Regions from separate parts of the Hymenobacter defluvii genome, predicted to be linked through region 1. Evidence: riboswitches for the same ligand, from Rfam matches in the RefSeq annotation. Region 1 holds a riboswitch; each other region holds the start of a gene.

Region 1 (5,100 bases):
GTCGTCGCGCACAAACGACCATTGCAGAATGGTCACGGGGCCGGTCAGCATGCCTTTCACGTACCGCCGGGTTAGGGCCTGGGCGAAGGTGCTCCAGGCCACGGTCATGTCGGCGGGGCGGTGGATGTCGCCGTACAAAATGGGCGGCTTCACGCAGCGCGAGCCGTAGCTCTGCACCCAGCCGTTTTTGGTGAATGCAAAGCCGTCGAGCAGCTCGCCGAAGTACTCTACCATGTCGTTGCGCTCAAACTCGCCGTGTACCAGCACGTCTAGCCCTACCTCCTCCTGCCACCGAATCACGTCGACAGTGGCATTTTGCAGAGCTTCGTTGTACTGCTCGGCAGTCAACTCCCCTTTCTTGAAGCGGGCGCGCAGTTGCCGTATATCCTCCGTCTGCGGAAACGAGCCGATGGTAGTTGTTGGGAAGAGCGGCAACCGCAACTGCGCTTGTTGAAGGGCCTGCCGCACCGCAAACGAGCTCCGGCGGCGGGCATCGGCCTCCGTCACGGCAGCGGTGCGTTCCTTGATGTGCGGGCGGTGAATGCGGTCCGATTTGCGGCGGCTTTCCAGCGCCTGCTGGTTCTGGTGCAATAGGTTCTGATCGCCGTGGTCGGCAATCTGGCGCAACTCCCCTACCTCGCGCAGCTTCTGTTTGGCAAAGGCCAGCCAGTTTTTGATTTCCGGCGTCAGAGTGGCGTCGTTGGTTTCCAGGTCCAGGTCGCAGGGGCTGTGCAGCAACGAGCAGCTAGGCGCCAGCAGCACCCGCTCGGTGCCCAGCGCCGCTACGGCTTTTTCAATCAGCACCAACGACGCCTGATAGTCGTTTTTCCAGATGTTGCGGCCGTCTACCACACCCAGCGACAGGCTCAGCCACTGCGGTACCAGTGGCAGCACGGCCGCTAGTTGTTCCGGCGCCCGCACCAAGTCCACGTGCAGGGCGCTGATGGGTAGGCTCACGGCCAGCGCGGCGTTGTCGCGCAACCCTTCGAAATAAGTCGCTACGAGCAGCTTAAGGCCAGGGCAGCTTCGCGCCAGTTTGGCATAGGCAAACAGATAAGCCTCTTTTTCGGCCGCTGTCAGGTCGAGAGCCAGGTAAGGCTCGTCGAGCTGCACCCAGGTGGCGCCGTACTGGTGCAGCCGGGTCAGCACCTCCACGTACACGGGCAGCAACTGCTTCAGCAGCTCGATGCGGTGGAAGCCTTCTCCCTTTTCCTTGCCCAGCAGCAGGTAGGAAACCGGCCCCAGCAGCACCGGCTTGGGCGTGGTATTGAGCGTGTTGCGGGCGTGAATAAACTGCTCGAAAATGTGCTCGGAGAACAGCCGAAACTCCTGGTCGGCTGTGAACTCGGGCACGAGGTAGTGGTAGTTGGTGTCGAACCACTTTGTCATCTCCATCGCCGTGACATCGAGGCCGTTGCGCTGGTAGCCGCGGGCCATAGCAAAGTACAGATCCAGCGCCGTGTTCTGCGGATTTTCGCTGAGCACGGGCGTGTAGCGCCGCGGAATGGCCCCTACCATCAGGCTAGTGTCCAGCACCTGGTCGTAGTAGCTGAAGTCGTTGCAGGGAATCAGGTCGAGGCCGGCTTCTTGCTGCAACTGCCAGTTGTGCTGGGCAATGCGGCGGGCAGTGGCCTGCAATTCGGCTAGCGTCAGTTGGCCCGACCAGTATTTCTCACTGGCTTTTTTTAGTTCGCGCTGGCTACCAATGCGCGGGTAGCCGAGGTTGTGCGTAAGCATAGTGCTTGGGTTGAAGGGAACAATAAATTGATTATTGTTCTCGCAACGAGTACGTTACGTGCCCAACACAGCGTATGGCCTACCCTGCACCCTACCATCCGGCGCGCATACGCACGCGCCAGCCTCCACCCCGCGGAGGCCCTGAAAAGACAGCAGTATGCAATTGACCAGACTACTGCTTCAGAGCGCGGAAGCATACGTCAAGGCGTAGAAAGGCAAGTCTCCTGGCTTGTACCATTACGATCATCCTTCTCATTCTGCCTGGCAGAACAATGGACGTGCTACGGATCGTAACTTGCTTGGGTACTTACAGTTGCGCGACAGCCCGTGATTCACACACGGTTCCTTATTAATTCCGGTATTACCCGAAAACCCCTCTACGGCAATTGATATTGCAAAGAACTAGGGGCAATGATACGCGAAATTTCCGGCGCAACAACTCGGCGGCTGGCTGGTTAAGGCTACTCATCACCGTTCAAAGTTCGTACGGTGTAGAGACGCATACTTGCGTCTCGTCGTTGAGCGACACCTGTTCATCATTAAATAACAGCCAATACAAACAACATCAGCAACGACGAGACGCAAGTATGCGTCTCTACACCGCGCAGAGGCTACCACTCAACTCTTTTTATTTATCCCCCCTACTCACATGGAAAACCTCACCGGAAAAATTGCCCTCGTAACGGGCGCTGGCAAAGGCATTGGCCGCGCCGTAGCCGTGGCTCTGGCGCAAGAAGGTGTACACGTGGGCCTGCTGGCCCGCTCTGAAAACGACCTGCGCGAAGTAGCCGCCGAACTAGAAAAACTGGGCGTGAAAACGGCCGTTGTCACGGCAGATGTGGCCGATCGTGCCGCCGTAGAAGCTGCCGCGGCACAGGTGCAACAGCAGCTTGGCACCATTGATATTCTCATCAACAACGCCGGTACGGCCGCGTTCGGCAAGTTTCTGGAGCAGGAGCCGGAAGCCTGGGAAAACATTATCCGGGTGAACCTCATGGGCGTGTACTATGCCACCCGCGCCGTACTACCCGGCATGATTGAGCGCCAGACCGGCGACATCATCAACATTTCGTCTACGGCTGGGCAGCGCGGGGCGGCGGCTACCAGCGCCTACTCGGCTTCCAAGTTTGCCGTGCTCGGCCTCACCGAGTCGCTAATGCAGGAGGTGCGCAAGCACAACATTCGCGTGTCGGCCCTCACGCCCAGCACCGTGGCTACCCCGCTTGCGCAGGAGCTGAAGCTTACGGATGGCAACCCGGAGAAAGTGATGCAGCCGGAAGATTTGGCCGAGTTCATCATTGCCCAACTGAAGCTGAACCGCCGGGTGTTTGTGAAGGAAGCCGGTTTGTGGAGCACCAATCCGTAGCTCTCAGGTAGGCTCTGACAAGAACGTCCTTTCGACCAGCGGGAGAAATCGCGCGTGCCGCTAATAGATAGTAAATGTCATGCTGAGCTTGTCGAAGCATCTCTACCACAACGGTAATCTCAATTGTCAGGAATTACTCACGGTAGAGATGCTTCGACTCCGCTCAGCATGACGTTCTTATTATCAGCATGCGCGATTTCTCCCGCTGGTCGAAAGGACGGTCTGCGTTTACAAAAGGGCATTCTGTGCAACTATTTCCTTCTCTATTCCTCTATTTTCGCAACTTACGTGTCTCAACCGTTGCGAAATACCTTGCCTACCTCTCGTTTTCCACTGCTCCTGTTGCTGCTGCTGACGCTGCTGCACACCCCGGACGTCTCTGCTCAGCGGCGGCGCAAGCAAGCCAAAACTCCTCCCACAGCCGCTTCGCTGCATGCGCCGGTGCCGTTTGCGCCCCAGCTTAGTTCGCGTTGGGTTGATTCGGTGATGGCGACGCTGACGCCTGACCAACGCGTGGCGCAGCTGTTTATGGTGGCTGCCTACTCCAACCGCAACCGCGTGTTCGAAGACTCGGTGTCGGCGCTCATTCAGCAGTATGGGATTGGGGGGCTTATCTTCTTTCAGGGCGGCCCGGTGCGGCAGGCTAAGCTGCTAAACCGCTACCAAAGCCAGAGCAAAGTACCGCTGCTGGTGGCGCTGGATGGCGAGTGGGGCCTGGGCATGCGCCTGGATAGCACCATCCGGTTTCCCTACCAGATGAGCATGGGCGGCATTCGCGACAACCAGCTCCTCTACGACATGGGCCAGGAAATTGCCCGCGAGTTCAAGCGCATTGGCATGCACGTGAACTTTGCGCCGGTGGTAGACGTGAACAACAACGCCGCCAACCCCGTGATTGGCTACCGCTCGTGGGGCGAAAACCGCGAGGACGTCACCGAGAAAAGCTACCAGTACATGCGCGGTATGCAGGACGCCGGTGTGCTAGCTGTGGCCAAGCACTTCCCCGGCCACGGCGACACCGACACCGACTCGCACCTAGCCCTACCCCTCATTCGGGTAGACCAGCGCCGCATTGATACGCTGGAGCTATTTCCTTTCAAGAGCCTCATTAAGCGCGGCTTGGGTGGCATGATGGTGGCCCACCTCAACATTCCGGCCCTCGATAGCACCGGCCTACCCTCCACCCTCAGCAAGCCTATTGTGACGGGTTTGCTTCAGGAGAAGCTGGGTTTCGATGGTATGATCTTCACCGACGCCATGAACATGAAGGGCGTTATCAGCAAGTACCCGCCCGGCGAGGCCGACGTGCGCGCCTTGCTGGCTGGTAACGACATTCTGGAGTTCTCGAAGAACATTCCGCTGGCCCTGCGCATGGTGCGCGAGGCCATCAACCGTGGCGAGCTGACGCAGCAGGAAATAGACCGACGCTGCCGCAAGGTACTGGCCCTCAAGCAGTGGTCCGGCCTCGACCACTACCGCCCTGTGGAGCTGAAAAATCTGTACGAAGACCTAAACACGCCCCACGCCGAGTACCTCACGCGCCGCCTCTCGGAGCTAAGCGTAACGGTGCTGCGCAATCAGCAGCAAGCCCTACCCCTGCAACGCCTCGACACGTTGCGGATAGCGACCCTCACCATCGGCACCACCGACACCACCTACTTTCAGAAGAGAGTGGCCGACTATGCTACCACCAAGCACTTCTGGCTGCCCGCCACTGCCAGCCTCGACGAGCTGTTGCGCATGCGTGAGACGCTGAAGCCTTACAACACCATTCTAGTGGGTGTGAACAACCTGGGCCGCCTACCTGCCACCAACTTTGGTGTGACGCCCGAAACCAATGTGCTACTGCGCGACCTGACCACTGGGAAACAGCGGGTAGTGGTCAGCGTGTTTGGCAATGCGTATGCGGTAGACAAGCTGCGCGATTTGAACCGCGCCACTGCCGTGGTCCTGGCCTACCAGGAAAGCCAGAATGCGCAGGAGGTAGCCGCCGAAAT
Region 2 (5,100 bases), on a different contig from region 1:
GCGACCCGTACTTCCCCCTACATGCCGCCTCTGATTTAGACGTGGAACTGGCCTGGCCTGTGCAATACGAGCGCGCCAAGCGCCCTAAGCGGGCGCATAAGTAGTTTCCTCCCATAATAGGGCAAGCTTCTATTAGAACCCTGGCTGCTATAGTGGCCAGGGTTTCTTGTTTATTGCTAGTGCATTAGCCCTTTTTCCCAAAATAAAAAAGTCAGTATCATATTGATGCAACCTACTATACTCTATATCTTTGTAACTGTACTTTTGCTTATACAAAACGTGATTATACGCACTATATCTGATTTTTATTTGCAATATGACGAGGTAGTAACTGTATTACGAGTCGAATGGATAAGCGGACGCAACGTACGGCAACTGCGTCGCAGCGCTGGGCAACTGCTCATGCTGCTACAGCAATTGGCCGTGCGGCGGTTGCTACTTGATATGAATAGTGTGCCCGACTTATCGTTAGAAGATGAGGTATGGTTGGGCACACACTGGATGCCTGGCTTGGTGGTCCTACCCTTGGAGCGACTAGTATTGGTGCTGGATAGTGGGCAGACGCATAACCAGTTGGCCATTAATGCGCTGCATAGCCTGGTGCAGCCCGCCATCCGCTTCGACGCGCAGTATTTTTCTGATACGAAATCGGCTATGGGTTGGCTGACAGATGACTCGGACCGCCTTCCGGCTCTCGCCGCCGAATGGAACGCCCGGCATGCGCAGTAGCCGGCCTTTATGCTTGGTTCATGCGCGACGTATGCCGGGTATCAGCCATGCGTAGGTAGGTGATAAGAGAAATACTGGCGCAAGCCGTTACGTACCAGTAAAACCACGCTTCCACGTTGTAGCCCTTGGCCAGCAGCGCCACGTACTCGGCCGTGCCTCCGAAGATAGCAACCGTGAGGGCATACGGCAGTCCTACCCCCAAGGCCCGGATTTCGGTCGGAAACAACTCGGCTTTCACCACGGCGTTGATGGCCGTGTAGCCGCTCATAATCAGCATGGCGATGACCAGCAGGCCGAATGCGCCCCAGGTGGTGGTAGCGTGGCCCAAGGCTGTCATCAGTGGCACAGTGCCCAGCGTGGCGCCTACCCCAAAGGCCAGCAGCACCGGCCGCCGTCCTACCCTATCCGATAGCGCCCCTACCACGGGTTGCAGCACCATGGCCACGGCTAGCGCCCCAAACGACACTAGCGTAGCTTGGTCCTTAGTGAACCCCGCCGTGTTCACCAGAAATTTCTGCGTGTACGTGGTGAATGTGTAGAACACAATGGTGCCGCCCAGTGTGAGGCCCACTACCGTGAGCACCTCGCGAGGGTAACGCATCAGCACGCGCAGCTTGCTTTCTTCTTTCTTTAGCGCTGCTCCCGCAGGCTGGTCATTCTTCACAAAGGCGTCGGTTTCCTCCATGTGCCGGCGCAGAAACAAGGCGACTACCGCTGCCCCGGCCCCAATAACGAAGGGCACACGCCAGCCCCACGCATGCAACTGCTCAGTCGTGAGCACGGCCTGCAAACCCAATTGCACCAGTAGCGCCACCAGTTGACCGGCAATCAGGGTCACGTACTGAAAGCTGGAAAAGAACCCTCTGTTCTTCTGATCGGCCATCTCGCTGAGGTAGGTGGCCGAGGTGCCGTATTCGCCGCCCACACTCAGGCCTTGTAGTAGCCGCGCCACCACTAGCAGCACTGGCGCAAACACCCCAATGGTGGCGTAGCCGGGTGTGAGGGCAATGAGTAGGGAGCCGGCGCACATCAGCAGCACCGATAGCAACAGGGCTGCTTTCCTACCCCGACGGTCGGCGTAGAGGCCCAGCAGCCAGCCACCCAACGGCCGCATCAGAAAGCCCACCGCAAAGATGGCCGCCGAGTTCAGCAGCTGCGCCGTTTGGTTGCCTTTGGGGAAAAACGCCGGCGCGAAATACAGCGCAAACGCCGAGTAGATGTACCAATCGTACCACTCCACTAGGTTGCCGATGGAGCCGCTGAAGATGGATTTCACCCGCGAGGCCATCGTGCGGGCAGGAGTTGTTGTCATGCAAATAGTCGTCGGAGGCTTTGTTTTTGGGAGACGTTGAAATGGCTTATCACACCAATTCAGATGCTACGCCTGCAACCATTCTTGCCTTATCAGTTCTCTAGTATCTGTGGTGTAGTTTTCTCCGAAAGCCCCCACTAGTTAGTATTCTATATTGATAAACCCTGCTGCCATGATACGTTATTTGCTATTGCTGAGCATTCTACTCGTAGCGTTTGGCTGCCAGAAAGACGATGCTGCACCGAAGGAATACGAGGTAATAGCCCAAGGTATCGGCGGTGACTGCCGCTTGCCCTTGCTACACTTTTCCAATACTCAGAAAAATGAAGAAGTAGGGAAAATGTTCGGCTCGTCACTTAGCGCTGCTTCCGCTAGTGGCAGCTACTACGGCCTGAATCTGCCCACCACACTGGCCAAAGGCACTACCTTATATGTTACTATTCGTAAGGCCAAAGCGAGCGAGGACCGCGCTTGCACAACGATGTTGCCGGCATATAATGCAGTTTTTGTGACTACATACCGCGTTCAATAGCAGGTTGCTTTTGGTACGACGCGGGCGTCTGCTGCTATTCCCGCGCCAGCGCCTACCTTTGCCGACAGTTGTTCTTTGCCTGTTTTCCATCAGACAACGGAAGGTGGCCGCCCCTGGGAGTGGCCTGAAAAGGGAATCGGGTGCAACTCCCGAACAGACGCGCTACTGTAAGTACCACCGCAGGGTCCCCGCTTGCTACCCATTGCCTGGCCCCACGGCCGGGCGAGAAGAGTTGGGCGATTAGGAGGTATAAGTCAGAAAATCTGCCTGCCGCTGACTGACAATGCGTAGCCCCCGCGCCTGGGGCCGTTGTCGGGTATTGAGGAAGCATACGACCCGCCCCGGAGCGCCCCGCGCCGCCGGCCAGAAATCGTGCGCGTATCTCCCTACCCCCCTATCGGCTTGGTTGTGGTTTGGCTTCCTGCGGAAAGCTGTCGAAGGGCGTTTCACCCTTTCACTCCGTTGTGATGACCCTCGAAGAAAAAATTACCCGCGCCGAGACGCGCATCTTCAAAGCCGTATTCCCCAACACTACTAACCACTACGACACGCTGTTCGGCGGGGCTACCCTGCACATGATGGACGAGGTAGCGTTCATCGCAGCCACCCGCTTTTCGCGCCTGAAAATGGTAACCGTCTCGTCCGAGCGGGTTGATTTCACCCATCCCATTCCCGGCGGCACGCTGGTGGAGTTGATTGGCCGCGTGGAGCACGTGGGCAACACCAGCCTGAAAGTACGCGTGGACCTGTTTGTGGAGCAGATGTACTCCGAGGAGCGCGAAAAGGCCGTTTCGGGCGTATTCACGTTCGTGGCCATTGATGAAAACAAGCGCCCCGTCCGTATTCTGGACACGCCCGTGGAGGCGGTAGGGTAGCAGCTTGTCATTTCGAACGCAGTGAGAAATCTGGAACACATCAGACTACTCTACCCATCAGGTAGACAGGAAAAATCTTGCGTGTGCCTACAATCCGATCAGCAGGAATACTTCAGATTTCTCACTGCGTTCGAAATGACAAGCTGCCACTCCTGCCGTATCTTTGCAATCCTTTTCCTACTTCGGTTTAAAGGTTAACTCCCTTTCACCCATGCATACCCCTTCCCCCCAGGAAGTCGAGCTGCTGCTTGCGCCCGAGCAAGCCTACGACGAGCTGACCCGCTACGAAGCCCTGCTAGCCGCGGCTGGCTTGCGCCCCGGCCAAGCCGATTTTGTGCACCTGCGCAAGCGCAGCATCGACGCCCGCGGCCGGCAGCCGCTGGTGCGCCTGCGCGCCGACATCTACCGCACGACACCGCCAGCCGAGTTGTTCGGACCCTGGTTTCAGTTTCCGGATGTAAGTCGCGCCCGCCGCACGGTGCTGATTGTGGGTGCTGGTCCGGCTGGGTTGTTCGCGGCCTTACGGGCTATTGAGCTGGGCATCAGGCCCATTGTAGTGGAGCGCGGCAAAGACGTGCGCACCCGCCGCCGCGACCTGGCGGCCCTCAACAAGCAACAGCTCGTTAACCCCGATTCCAACTACTGCTTTGGCGAAGGCGGCGCGGGCACCTACTCCGACGGCAAGCTCTACACCCGCTCCACCAAGCGCGGCGACGTGCAGCGCATCCTGCGCCTGTTGGTGCAGCACGGCGCTACCCCCGATATTCTGGTCGATGCCCACCCCCACATCGGCACCAACAAGCTGCCGGCCGTGGTAGCCGCCCTGCGCGACTCGGTGCGGCAGGCTGGCGGCGAGGTGCGGTTTGATACGCGGGTAGACGATTTGGTGCTGACCGGCAACCATCTGCGTGGCGTGGTCACGGCCCAGGGCGAGGAGTTGCTGGCCGATGCCGTGATTCTGGCCACCGGCCACTCGGCCCGCGACATTTACGAACTGCTGCACCGCCGCGGTGTGCTCGTCGAGGCCAAGCCCTTTGCCCTGGGCGTGCGCGTGGAGCACCAGCAGCAGCTCATCGACCGCGCCCAGTACCGCCTCCCCGACCGTGGCCTACTGCCGGCCGCTTCCTACGCCTTGGTGCACCAGACCCAGGGCCAGGGCGGGCAGCGGGGCGTATTTTCGTTCTGCATGTGCCCCGGCGGCTTTATTGTGCCCGCCGCCACTGCCCCCGGCGAGGTGGTAGTCAACGGCATGAGCCCCAGCCGCCGCGACTCCCAGTATGCCAATTCCGGCATCGTGACGGCCGTGGAGCTGGAGGATATGGACGTGCGCCAGCACGGTGCGTTGGCTGGCCTGCGCTTGCAACAACAAATAGAGCAACGCGCCTGCCAGCTGGCCGGCAATACCCAGGTAGCCCCCGCCCAGCGCCTGGGCGACTTCTTAAAAAGCAAGGTGTCGGCGGAGCTACTAGACACATCCTACCAACCCGGCCTGGTATCGGTGCCCATGGACAAGGTGCTGGGCAAAAACCTGGCGGGCAGGCTGCGGCAGGGCTTCGAAAACTTTGGGCGCAAGATTCCGGGCTATGCCACCAACGCCGCGCAGATTGTGGGGGTAGAGAGCCGCACGTCGTCACCGGTGCGCATTCCCCGCG
Region 3 (5,100 bases), on a different contig from region 1:
GCATGAGCGCCACTGCTACGGGCCAGCCTTTGCTGGCGTTGAGCTGGCAGTTGCACTAATTTGCCCGTTTTTGCGTAGATAGGGGCATGGAATATCCGTTGCCCGCGGCGGCCCGGCAGTATGTAGCCGACCACCTGCACCACGACCCGGCCCAGCTGGCGTTGCAGGCCCGCCGCTTTCCGGGACTCCCCGTCCCCGAGCTGGTTCGCCAGATTCAGGCCCGCCAAAAGGCGCGCACCAAGCTGCCCGCCTGGGCCGAAAACCCCGAATTGATTTTTCCGCCGGCCCTGTCGGTGGAGCAGGCTTCGTCGGACCGCACGGCAGCTTTTAAGGCCGAGTTGGTTGGCGGGCAACGCTTAGCCGACCTCACGGGCGGCTTCGGTGTAGATACCTGCTACTTTGCCAGCCACGTAGCCGAGGTGCACTATGTGGAGCGAAATCCGCAGTTAGCTGAGGTGGTGCAGTACAATTTGGGTCTGCTAGGTGTGCGCAATGTGCACTACCACACTACTGATGCCCTGTCATTTTTAAAAAGCACACCGGATACGTTTGACTGGCTCTACCTCGATCCGGCCCGCCGCGACACCGCCTCGCGCAAGATTTTCCGGTTGCAGGACTGCGAGCCGGATGTGCTACGTATCTTACCCCTGCTGCTGCACAAAGCCCCGCGCATCCTGCTCAAAACCTCACCCATGCTCGATATTGAGCTAGCCATTCAGGAATTGAAGCATGTGCGTCGGTTGTGGGTGCTAGCTGTGGATAACGAGTGTAAGGAGGTGCTGTATGAGCTAGGCGAAGAACCCGCCGTAGACCCCGAGCGCTACGCCGTGAACCTGACCCGCACCGGCGAGCAGCAGGAGTTCCGCCTGAACCGCGCCCGCGAAGCCCGCGCCATATCGCGCTACGCCGAGCCGCAGATGGGGCAGTACCTCTACGAACCCAACGCGGCCATCCTGAAAGCAGGAGCGTTCCGTAGCATCGGCAATGCCTTCGAGCTACTGAAACTGCACCAGCATAGCCACTTGTATATGGCCGACGACCTGCGTGCGGACTTTCCGGGTCGAATCTTCCGCATTCAGGCGGTGGAGCGTTATGATGCCGATGCTCTTCTACCCTACCTTGGCCCCGAAGCGCGTGCACACGTTACTACCCGCAATTTCCCAGATACGGTAGCCGTATTCCGGCAACGCACCGGCATCCGGGAGGGCGGCCACATCTATTTGTTTGCTACCACCGATTTGCGGGGCCGCCTAATGGTATTGGTGTGCGAAAAGGTGAAGCGTTGGAGTGGAGAGCTAGTAGCGGCTACCCAATTGGCTTAGTATACCGTACTATTTGGCCGGGCTGGTCCACTGGCTATCCTTGATGCGGAAGCGCCAAGGTAGGCCAGCCGCCTCCGCGCCAGCGTAGGCCAGCCCTACTCTGGCGCTAGCGCGTACCTGCGTGTCGGGCACGTCCTCGCCGTGGTCTTCCAGCCAAAGCACGTCGCCCTGCAGATCGGTGCCGGTGAGGGCGGGCGTGACGCCTAGCGCCTGCGTGAGCAAGCCAGGGCCGGCCGTCAGGTTGCGGGCTATGGCCGCTAGACCACGCCGGCGGAGCATCGTATCAATGCCCACGGTAGGCTCAATGGCGCGAATCAGGACAGTATTAGGAATATCGGCGGCGTTGCTGACGATGTTGAACAGCGTGTGCCGCTGGTACACTGTGTAGAGGTAGGCGCGGCCGCCCGGCTCATATAGCGCCTGTCCGTGCTGACCGCGCCGCTTCAGGTGCATTGTGAGGGAGTTGTCGCCCTCGTGAGAGTAGGCTTCGGTTTCGACGATGCGGCCGCCGGTTAGCTCGCCATCAATGCGGGAGAAGACGTACTTCCCCAGAAGTTCGCGGGCAATTAGGGTAGGGTCGGGGCGCTGGAAGAAAGCGGCGGAAATTATATTGGCCACGGATTCGCTTGGATGTTGAGGGTTACACGAATTTTTGTGAACGAGAGTTTTTTCGCCCATCGCCTACCCTATCATCCTGAGCTTTCTAACAGCCCCATCCACGAAATCCGTGTAATCCGAAAAATCCGAGCGAATCCGTGGTTCAGACAGTATCTTTGTGGCGTAGCGGTGGCCGGACCCTAAATGCGGGGCGAGGCTGAAAAGGGAATCCGGTTCAAGGCCGGAGCTGTCCCCGCAACTGTACGCTTCGAGAGTGGGCGCATCACGCAGCTGCCACTGTTTCGCAGAACGCCAGGTTTCGATCACGAAACTTAGCCGGAGAAATGGGAAGGCGATGTGCCCGAAGCAAGCCAGGAGACCTGCCACTACGTTTCCCCATGTTCAGCGCCTTCGGTGGAAGGGCGGAGAACGAATGCAGCGGGCGGCCTCGGCCTCCTGGTTTTTTCTGTTTTCGGCCTCGGCTACGTGGCGGGTTTCGGCTCGCAGCGGAGTTTTGAACTGACTTTTCCTACCCCGGAAATTTTGGTTCGGATACGTTTTTTACGCGCTACTTCTTCCACCCCTACCCGCACGCTACGCGTGCTGGCGGTGGCAGCAAGCCTGTTGCCAACCGCAGCAGTGCAGGCCCAGCGCGCACCCATTGATACCAGCGCTACCACGCCACATTTGCTACCCACGGCCGTGGTAGAAGCCGCCCGCCTGAGCCGCTACGCCGTGGGCAGCCGCCGCACTACCCTCGATTCGGTGGCCGTGAACCAGCTGCCAGCGGGCACGCTGGCCGAGGCGCTGAGCCGGCTTACCCCCATTTATCTGAAGAATTACGGGCCGGGGCAGCTGTCGTCCATCACGCTGCGCGGCACCTCGGCTCGCCACACGGCCGTGCTCTGGAACGGCTTCAACATCAACCTGCCTACCCTGGGCGAAGCCGATTTTGCCCTGCTACCCGTGAATGGGGCTACCCGAATTACGGTGCAGCCCGGGCCGGCCAGCGCGGTGTACGGCAATGGCGCTTTAGGAGGCACGGTGCTGCTATCGTCGCCGGTGCAGTGGGGAGCGGGGTGGCGCGGGCAGGCGCAGGCCGATGTGGGCAACTATGGAATGCGGGCTGGAAGCGTCGAGAACAGCTTCAGCAACGATAAACTGGCCTTGCGCACGGCTGCTTCGTATCGTGAGGGCCAGAACGATTTCCCCTACCAGGAGCGCACGATTGACGGCTTGGTGGAACGCCGGCAGACCAACGCCGCCTACCGGCAATGGAGCCTCACCCAAGATGCTACCCTGCGCCTGGGCCAGCACGGCGAGTTGATGGGCGCCGTGTGGCTGACAGACGCCGACCGCCGCATTCAGCCCGCTATTGGGGCCGCTAACGACAATGCCAAGGAGCGCGACCAGAGCCGTCGGTTGTTTGCCGGCTACCGCCACGTGGCCGGCCGCCACGAAACGGGCGTGCGCATGGCGTGGTTTGAGGATATTCTGAACTACCGCAGCAACACCGTGGCGCAGAGCAACTCGCGGGTGCGCACCAGCCAAATACAGGCCGACCACAGCCTACAACTCCGCTCCAACCTGAGCGTGCGGGTAGGCGGCGAGGCGCAGCACTTTGCCGCACGGGTAGATGGCTACGGCCAAGACCTCACCGAAAACCGCTTCTCGGGCTACGCTCTCGTGCGCTACGACCCTACGTCTACCCTCCGCCTCACGGCCAATATCCGACAGGCGTTTATTCCGGGTAGGCGGCCGCCACTGGCTCCTACCTTGGGCGGCGAGTGGCAGGTGTGGCAACACGACACCCATACGTTGGTGCTAAAAGGCAGCGCAGCCCGCAGCTACCGTGTGCCTACCCTCAACGAGCGATACTGGCGCCCCGGCGGCAACCCCAACCTGCTGCCTGAAACCAGCCAGGGCTACGAGGGCAGCGTGCAGCACACTTTCAAGCCTATTCCTACCCTCTCGCTGGTGACGGAACTGACGGCCTACCGCCAACAGGTGCGCAACTGGGTGCAGTGGCTGCCCGGCGACACGGTAAGCTACTGGTCGCCGCGCAACCTGCGCCGGGTGCGGGCTCAGGGGATAGAGCTGAGTTCGGAACTGGGCTGGCAGCCGGGGCGCTACACCCTCACGGCGCGGGCGGCCTACGCCTATACCCAGTCGCAGAAGGTGAGTGGCTACACATTCGACCCTGACCCAGTGGGTGTGCAATTGCCCTATGTGCCCTTGCACACGGTGGCGTTCACCACGCGCCAGAGTTGGCGCGGGTGGCAGCTGCTCACGCAGAGCACCTTCACCAGCTTCCGCTACACCGATGCCTCGGCTACTACATTCCTACCCTCCTACTTTCTGCTAAGTGGGTCGTTGGGCTACACCTTCACTACCCGCAGCACCTGGAGCCTGACCGCGCTGGTGCAGGGCTTCAACCTCACCAACCTCACTTATAACAGCTACGAAGCCCGCGCCATGCCCCCGCGCAACGGCGTGCTGAGCCTGCGCGTGAGCTGGCGCTGATTCTACTTTTCACACTTTTCTTTTATATGACACAACGTTTTCTTTCCCTGAGTGCCCGCACGGCCTTCATCCTGGCCAGCGGCCTGACTCTCTGGAGCTGCGACCCAGACAACGATAACGACGCTTCGCCGGCCGGTAGCAATGTGTTTATCGTGCAGGAAGGCAACTTCAATCGGTCTAATGCCGAGATAGTGGGCTTCAACAGTAGTGTAAGTGCTATTACCAACGCGGCGCTGTTTCGTTCAGTGAATAACCGTGTCCTGGGTGATGTGGCGCAGTCAATGACCGTGGTAGGCGACCTGGGCTATATCGTGGTAAATAACAGCCGTAAGATTGAAGTGGTATCGTTGCCAGATTTCAATGAGAAGGCAAACATTTCTACTTTCACTAATGCCGCTGGGCAAGCGGATACGCTACGCTTACCCCGCTACTTCGCTACCAGTAACAACAAGGGCTATGTATCGCAAACGGTGGATTACGATGTACCGAACGGCCTCGTAGGCGTCATAAATCTGACAACCAATCAAATAGTTAAAACTATTCCAGTAGGAAAGCAGCCCGAACAAATGGCTGTAGTTGGCAACAAGCTGTTTGTGTCAAACAATGGCGGCAACACCGTCAGCGTTATAAATACCCAAACCGATGTGATAGAAACTAC

Evidence for each region. A riboswitch is a leader RNA that binds a small molecule or an ion and turns the genes downstream of it on or off. The one in region 1 is predicted to bind cobalamin.
Region 2: it holds a riboswitch for cobalamin, as region 1 does, so the genes downstream of both, J4D97_RS03745 (acyl-CoA thioesterase) here and metE (5-methyltetrahydropteroyltriglutamate--homocysteine S-methyltransferase) in region 1, are expected to answer to the same signal.
Region 3: it holds a riboswitch for cobalamin, as region 1 does, so the genes downstream of both, J4D97_RS04240 (TonB-dependent receptor plug domain-containing protein) here and metE (5-methyltetrahydropteroyltriglutamate--homocysteine S-methyltransferase) in region 1, are expected to answer to the same signal.

What each region holds. Positions count from the first base shown of each region.
Region 1 covers NZ_JAGETX010000008.1:191,829-196,928, forward strand. Annotated here, with positions in the region: gene metE (5-methyltetrahydropteroyltriglutamate--homocysteine S-methyltransferase) at 1-1,737, opposite strand, end outside; cobalamin riboswitch at 1,935-2,129, opposite strand; gene J4D97_RS15135 (3-ketoacyl-ACP reductase) at 2,387-3,103, shown strand; gene J4D97_RS15140 (glycoside hydrolase family 3 N-terminal domain-containing protein) at 3,416-5,100, shown strand, end outside.
Region 2 covers NZ_JAGETX010000001.1:912,820-917,919, forward strand. Annotated here, with positions in the region: gene J4D97_RS03725 (NADH:flavin oxidoreductase/NADH oxidase) at 1-104, shown strand, start outside; gene J4D97_RS03730 (hypothetical protein) at 403-729, shown strand; gene J4D97_RS03735 (MFS transporter) at 737-2,041, opposite strand; gene J4D97_RS03740 (hypothetical protein) at 2,214-2,573, shown strand; cobalamin riboswitch at 2,658-2,858, shown strand; gene J4D97_RS03745 (acyl-CoA thioesterase) at 3,041-3,448, shown strand; gene J4D97_RS03750 (NAD(P)/FAD-dependent oxidoreductase) at 3,660-5,100, shown strand, end outside.
Region 3 covers NZ_JAGETX010000002.1:5,647-10,746, forward strand. Annotated here, with positions in the region: gene J4D97_RS04225 (hypothetical protein) at 1-59, shown strand, start outside; gene J4D97_RS04230 (class I SAM-dependent methyltransferase) at 87-1,322, shown strand; gene J4D97_RS04235 (DNA-3-methyladenine glycosylase) at 1,332-1,940, opposite strand; cobalamin riboswitch at 2,090-2,321, shown strand; gene J4D97_RS04240 (TonB-dependent receptor plug domain-containing protein) at 2,463-4,442, shown strand; gene J4D97_RS04245 (hypothetical protein) at 4,469-5,100, shown strand, end outside.